2 linked regions of the Candidatus Ruthia magnifica str. Cm (Calyptogena magnifica) genome follow. Each later gene encodes a partner of the first gene's protein in a complex. Links are inferred from orthologs where the notes say so. Each region holds a gene or a part of one and is shown in the gene's direction. Other genes may lie near its edges. The genes, in order: mrdA and rodA.

The links.
Region 2: the proteins of mrdA (region 1) and rodA are in contact, whole or in part, in a crystal structure (PDB 6PL5), measured with the Thermus thermophilus proteins. The link is inferred for Candidatus Ruthia magnifica str. Cm (Calyptogena magnifica) from one-to-one orthologs. Residues at the interface, in WP_223903432.1 of Thermus thermophilus: Arg4, Ile5, His6, Leu8, Ala9, Phe12, Ala15, Leu16, Leu19, Gly20, Arg22, Ala23, Trp24, Leu26, Gln27, Val28, Tyr31, Tyr34, Leu36, Leu43, Thr45, Asp47, Lys156, Gln157, Gly158, Ser160, Val184, Leu201, Glu202; in WP_223903423.1 of Thermus thermophilus: Phe161, Val165, Phe168, Val169, Leu172, Pro198, Tyr199, Glu202, Tyr211, Arg212, Asp213, Gln220, Val221, Gln223, Ser224, Ile226, Ala227, Ile228, Gly229, Ser230, Gly266, Phe267, Val270, Leu274, Tyr277, Gly278, Leu281, Phe285, Leu289, Arg297.

What each region holds. Positions count from the first base shown.
Region 1 is NC_008610.1:844,353-847,638, forward strand. The notes cover bases 129-3,071. They hold mrdA (penicillin-binding protein 2), read left to right. Parts: upstream 129-671; coding sequence 672-2,471; downstream 2,472-3,071. Other genes in these bases: mreC (rod shape-determining protein MreC), read left to right, coding at 129-162; mreD (rod shape-determining protein MreD), read left to right, coding at 166-633; RMAG_RS05860 (hypothetical protein), read right to left, coding at 3,032-3,071. In the rest of the region: more of mreC, read left to right, coding at 1-128; more of RMAG_RS05860, read right to left, coding at 3,072-3,208; RMAG_RS03930 (ABCB family ABC transporter ATP-binding protein/permease), read right to left, coding at 3,246-3,286. UniProt on the Escherichia coli protein: Catalyzes cross-linking of the peptidoglycan cell wall. Responsible for the determination of the rod shape of the cell. Is probably required for lateral peptidoglycan synthesis and maintenance of the correct diameter during lateral and centripetal growth.
Region 2 is NC_008610.1:517,997-521,306, reverse strand. What follows is about bases 270-3,236. They hold rodA (rod shape-determining protein RodA), read left to right. Parts: upstream 270-1,166; coding sequence 1,167-2,306; downstream 2,307-3,236. Other genes in these bases: RMAG_RS02355 (D-alanyl-D-alanine carboxypeptidase family protein), read left to right, coding at 3,102-3,236; RMAG_RS02365 (Mth938-like domain-containing protein), read left to right, coding at 808-1,170; RMAG_RS02370 (tetratricopeptide repeat protein), read right to left, coding at 279-728; gltX (glutamate--tRNA ligase), read right to left, coding at 270-273. Outside these bases: more of gltX, read right to left, coding at 1-269; more of RMAG_RS02355, read left to right, coding at 3,237-3,310. UniProt on the Escherichia coli protein: Peptidoglycan polymerase that is essential for cell wall elongation. Also required for the maintenance of the rod cell shape. Functions probably in conjunction with the penicillin-binding protein 2 (mrdA).

The sequences.
Region 1 (3,286 bases):
ATATTTCTAAGTAGCTCAATCGGTTCAAAATTTCCTAATGGATATCCATTAGGAACAGTAATTCGCGTAGAAAAACACCAAAACGAGCCTTTCTTGCATATCCAATTAAAACCTACTCAAGCACTAGAGCAACTAGAATTTGTCATTATTGTGACCGATTAACCAATGAACATACTGGACCCTTATATATTTCTAATTAAGATTACGTTTTTTGCATTAATTTTAAGTGTAATACCCTTAAATGACATATTATTAGATGCATCTGCATTTTGGTTGTTACTTTTTTATATCTACTGGTTGGTATATTTTCCAACCAAAAATAAATTTTTTATTGCACTAATTCTTGGCGTGCTTGTTGATGTTTTACATGGTGATATTTTGGGACAAAATGCCTTGGCACTCATATTTAGCAGTCTATTTATTAGTAATGTCAAACAATCATTTTTTGTATCCAACTTAAGTACTCAACAAATCTATGTGTTTATATCTAGTAGTATTTATCTAGCATTTTTCTTACTAACCTTTGTATTAACACAAGATTTTATCATCAACTATTATTTATTTTTAGCGCCGTTTACTAGCGCATTGGCTTGGCCAATCGTTCGGTTTTTATTATCAAAATGCAAGGTATAAATAATACTAAATTTGAAAACAAAACATTCTTTTATAGAATGAAGTTAGCGCTTATTTTTATGTTTTTACTAACTACTTTGTTAGTGATTAGAATTTACAATTTACAAATAGTAAATCATGAATATTACTTAGAAGAAGCCTTGGGTAACCAAATGCATACTCTACCCATAACACCCAGTAGAGGAAAAATATTTGATCGCCATGGTAATATTTTAGCTACTAATAAGCTGGCATTTCGACTAACCTTAACACAAGAAAAAACTAAAAATATTATTAAAACACTACAACAACTTAAACAATCTGGTTTTATCAACGATAATGACATCAAAATCTTTAATAAAAATGCAAAGCGTTATCAAAAATTTCATAGCATCCCAATCAAATATAACCTTAATGAGACTCAGGTTGCAAAATTCTTAATTAACAACACTTTTATTGGCGTAGATATAGAACCTTATTTTCATAGAATTTATCCCAATCAAGATTCCGGCGTTCATGTCATTGGTTATGTTTCCAGAATGACTAAGAAAGACAAAAAAAATTACGATAAGAAAAACTATTTAGGAACCTTATTTGTAGGTAAAACTGGCATTGAAAAACAATACGAAATACTACTGCATGGCACTAATGGCTTACAACAAATTGAGCGAAATGTAAATGGCAGAGTTATTGACACCAAAATTATTAAACCTGCTATTTCTGGTGAGAATTTATATCTAAGCATTGACTTAGATATGCAAAAAAAAGCAGAAACATTACTTAAGGGAAAACGTGGTTCAATTGTAGTTATAGATATTAGAAACGGAGAAATATTAACGCTAGTTAGTACGCCCATCTATAATCCAAACTGGTTTGTTAATGGTATATCACATACTAACTATAACCAGCTACAAACTTCAGCAAATATCCCTCAACTTAACCGTGCCGTTCAAGGGCTATATCCACCAGGATCTACGATTAAACCTATGGTAGCTCTAGTAGGTTTGGAAGAAGGAGTTATTACTAATAAAAGTAGTATATTCTGCCCAGGTTATTATAAATTACCCAACGTTAAACGCAAATTTAACGACTGGAAAAAAATAGGACATGGGCACGTAAATGTTAAAGACTCAATCGCACAATCGTGTGATGTTTTTTTTTATGATTTGGCAGATAAGTTGGGTATTGATAAATTACACGATAATTTAGACTTATTTAATTTTGGCCGAAAAACAAGCATTGATATTCCTGGAGAAAGTGCTGGTATTCTACCCTCTAAAGCTTGGAAAAAAATTAACAAAAATGAGCCTTGGTATCGAGGAGAGAGCTTAATTACAGGTATTGGCCAAGGATTTATAGCTGTTACTCCTTTGCAGCTTGCAGTCGCCACAGCAGCGATTGCCAACAAGGGGCTTTTGTTTCGGCCGACCTTGCTTAAAAATACTCAGGTACCTGGAAATATAATCATTGAATCTAAGAAGAAAGATCATCATATACAAATTCCAATAAAAAATATTCAAAATTGGGAAGATGTAATTGACGGCATGAAACAAGCCGTCTATGGTCCTAAAGGCACTGCTAGAAGACTCAATAATGGTTTAACCTATAGTTTGGCTGGAAAAACTGGAACTGCACAAGTATTCGGTCTTGACGCTAAAGAGCAATATATTGCAGAAAAACTTGATGAAAAATTACGAGATCATGCTTTATTTACTGGCTTTGCCCCTATTGAAAACCCAGAAATAGTTATCGCTATTATTGTTGAAAATGCAGGCAATGGTAGCTCAAAAGCAGCACCAATTGCACGTCAAGTGTTTGATGTGTATTTTAACAAACAACTAAATAATACTTTTCCTTAATAAATCTCGTTTAATTTAAAATGTTAAAGTTTGCATTTTAAATTGGTCTAATTGTGTCTGGTTAATTTTATTATACAAAATAATAATTTTAACTTCAGGTGAGCTGCTTTCTAAGGTTGTTAGTAAGAACTCAATTCAATTTACTTATCTTATCTCGAAGCTCTGGATTGTGACTAAATTTAGCCACCAACACTTGATAGATAATTTTCAATACTTCCATTATCTCTTCTTTGGACTCATCCACATTCAACTCTCCCATGCAAAACCACAACCGGTCAAACCCTATTTCAGCCGATTATGCTCATTTTTTAAGCGCTACAACCCAATATAAAGACAATTTCATAGATTAATTAGCTTTTATTTTATTAGCAGGATAAGGTGTACACTCATCAAAAATAATAACAATATCTGAGCCGAGTCTATATTAAATTTACATAGATTCTTCTGGATTTATAAAAATCTTTGTCTCATCTTTGGGTGAACAAAAATACACACTTTTTTATTAATTTTTCTTATCTCTACCAAACTGAACACCTAAAAACCACAAGAATCCGTTAGTATCAGACTTGCCAGTACATAACGTGCAAATATTCATGCTCCTTAATAACATCTGTGCCTAGTATAATTGCCAAGAAAGGTGCTCCATAAAATAATTTATGCATCACTTCTTCTGGTGTCATAGCTTTAACTGTATCATAGCTACTAACTGGCATAAACTCTGAAATATCAAACGCCACTCTCCCTGTCAAAAATTATTTTACTACGATTGTTAATTCAAATTTCATCACTTTTTTCATTAACTTGTAACCGCCATA
Region 2 (3,310 bases), 330 kb from region 1 along the record:
TTTTTCATCTAATAGTTGCCGAACAACTTGCTTGTACCGATTAAAACGATCTGTTTGATAAAAAGGGCCTTCATCATAGTCAAGCCCAAGCCAATTCATACCTTGTAAAATTGCATCAACGGATGCTTGGTTTGAGCGCTCTAAATCTGTATCTTCAATACGTAATACAAATTTACCATGTTGCTTTTTGGCCCAAACCCAAGCAAAAAGTGCAGTTCTAGCACCGCCTATATGTAGGCAGCCTGTTGGGGATGGAGCAAATCTTGATTTCATTATTATTATGGACTTACTCTATCAGCTTTGTCAAACCAATATTTCGCTTTTTCTAAATCTTGTTTAACCTCTTTATCATCTTCAAACAACATGCCTAGTGCATACATCGGACCAGGAATGCCAAATTCAGCGCCTTTTTCAAACCACTCAATAGACTTTACAATATCTTTTTCTACGCCTTCGCCAGTCATATATGCTACACCTAGCATGTGATGAGCAAATGCATGCCCTTGACTTGCTGCTTGCAGGAAGTTTTCAAATCCTAAAGGCTGGTTTTCGACCATACCTAAACCATTCATTTGCATCATACCAACACGCCATAAAGCCTCAGTATTACCCTTTGTGGCAAGTGGGGCTAATAATTGATACGCCATGGTAAAATTCTTAGTATCAAATGCAGTAACGCCGCTGGATAAATCTGCATCGTATATGTCTGTATTGCTTAAATTTGACATCTGCCTCTCTAATATAGAAAGTAATTAATTTTACACTGTTATAATATGCTTTTACTCACCAAATAGTCACTGTAATATCATGGAATTTAACCAACAAGAAGCAAGTTATAACAGTATTGTTTCTATCGAAGAACGCTATGTTAAATTAGCACATGCACAGTTTAAAATTCCTTGTTTTATTTCTTCTCGTTATTATTGTGAAGTTGATATGGCTCATCTTGATGATATTGATAAAATTTCATTATTTCCCCTGTCTAATCAAGATGATATTGATTTACTAATTATCGGCACAGGTGCAACACATCAATTTTTACACCCAAAACAACAAGAGGCTATTCGGCAAATGGGTATTGGCACTGAAAGTATGAATAATAAATCAGCATGTCGAAGTTTTAACTTACTATTATCTGATACCAGATCTGTTGGTTTGTTATTGTTATGAAATTATTAAGTATTGCAAAAATACGCCATTATTGGCATTACTTTAAGATGGATACGCCTTTATTTTTATTGATTATAATACTCAGTGGATTTGGACTTGTTGTGCTTTATTCAGCCTCAGCGAGCTCTATACAAACTATTTATAAACAAGTGTTTCATTTTGTACTAGCAATTAGTGCGATGCTAGTAATTGCCCAAATACCACCCTACCAACTTAGGCGTCTTTCTCCTTACTTGATGTTGTTTGGTATCTTTTTACTGATTTTAGTCTTAGTTTTTGGCTCAAGCAGTGGTGGCGCTCAACGCTGGCTTAATTTGGGTTTTATACGTTTTCAGCCTTCTGAAATTATGAAAGTTATCGTCCCTATCGCCATTGCTTCAATTCTTAGTGAAAAAACCTTGCCGCCAAAACCACTACCTATTTTTTTATCCATTGTTGCCATTATTTTAATCGTAATACTCATTGCCAAACAGCCAGATTTGGGCACTTCGCTATTAATTGGCGCTTCTGGCTTTTACGTGTTGTTTTTTTCAGGCATCCATGTTCAAATTCTTAAAAATAATTGGTTGAATTTTGCACTAATTTCATCAATTATCACCTCAGGTGCTTATGTTACATGGAGCTATCTATTAATGGATTATCAAAAAAAACGCATCCTAACTTTGATTGACCCAAGTTCTAACCCGTTAGGTTCTGGCTATCATATCTTGCAATCAAAAATTGCGATTGGATCTGGCGGTCTGGTTGGCAAAGGTTTGGAGCAAGGCTCTCAATCTCAACTTAATTTCCTACCTGAGCATGCAACTGATTTTATCTTTGCTGTGATCGCTGAAGAATTGGGTTTTATAGGTGTTATATTCTTATTTATTTTGTACGGGCTAATTATCTATCGATTATTGGTAATTTCTTTCCAGTCAGAAGATAATTTTTCAAAACTATTAGGTGCGAGTTTAACTCTCATCTTCTTTACTTATATTTTTGTTAATATTGGCATGGTATCTGGGCTATTACCTGTAGTGGGTGTGCCATTACCACTGATTAGTTATGGCGGTTCATCACTCATCACTTTAATGTCTAGCTTTGGCATTGTCATGGCAATTCGCAAGCACAAAACACCAAGATATTTACAAAATTAATTTATTTTTCTAGCTTGATTGCTGCTAAAACTTTACCAGCGACTCATGATTTTATTAAAAAAATGGTTTTAACAAAGATGAATTACTCTTTATTTTTTTAAATAAAGAGCTAACACTTGTAGATAAAAATTTGTTTATTACTAAACAACGTATTAAAAATGACATCAACTTTTGACAAGGTAACTTAATAACGCTTAAACATACTGAAAAGTAAATACTGGGTTAATTGGCAAAAAATAAACCTAGGTATCATTTGTTCTTTGATTGCTAATACCTTAGCAGGTATTAGTGTCGGTCGATGTCATTACCCTATTAACTTAGAATAATGTATCTGCAAAAATTATTGTTACTATTTTTAATTGAGACCAATTACGGCAACAAAAAAGACACGTATTCAACTTTGGCAATTATAGAAAAAAAATTCTAGTTTATATCATGTGAAAACTTCATTCTATCTTTATTCATACAAAACTCTTATGGTGGCATGATGTGGGTGAATTTGCAAGACCTATTACGTTTCAATTAAAACACTGAAAATACACTAGATTAAGCGTCAACAAATCTAAAAAATATCCAAATATTGGCACAATAAAAGTTTGAATACTCATCAAGATATTAAAAATAAAATCAAATTAGCGTTTACCCACCATAAGATGAAATCAATGAAACTTGGTTCACTTTTTAGAATTTTTACGTGCTAACGCGTTATAATCATGATAATAGATGTACTGTGGTAATTTATCAACTATCAAATAAGTTCAGACAAGCATTAAACAACTAAACAACTAATACTTTATGCAATATCAATTAATCATCAAACCATTGGTCATCCTTATATCTTCTCTTGTCTTAAATACTCAAGCAGTAATCTTTATCACTCCAAAAGCACCGAAAATATCTACTGCTGCTTATAGTATTGTTGATTATAATTCCGGAAAAGTCATTGCAAGTAGCAAACAACATGACAAGCGTGCACCAGCAAGTCTAACCAAACTAATGACAGC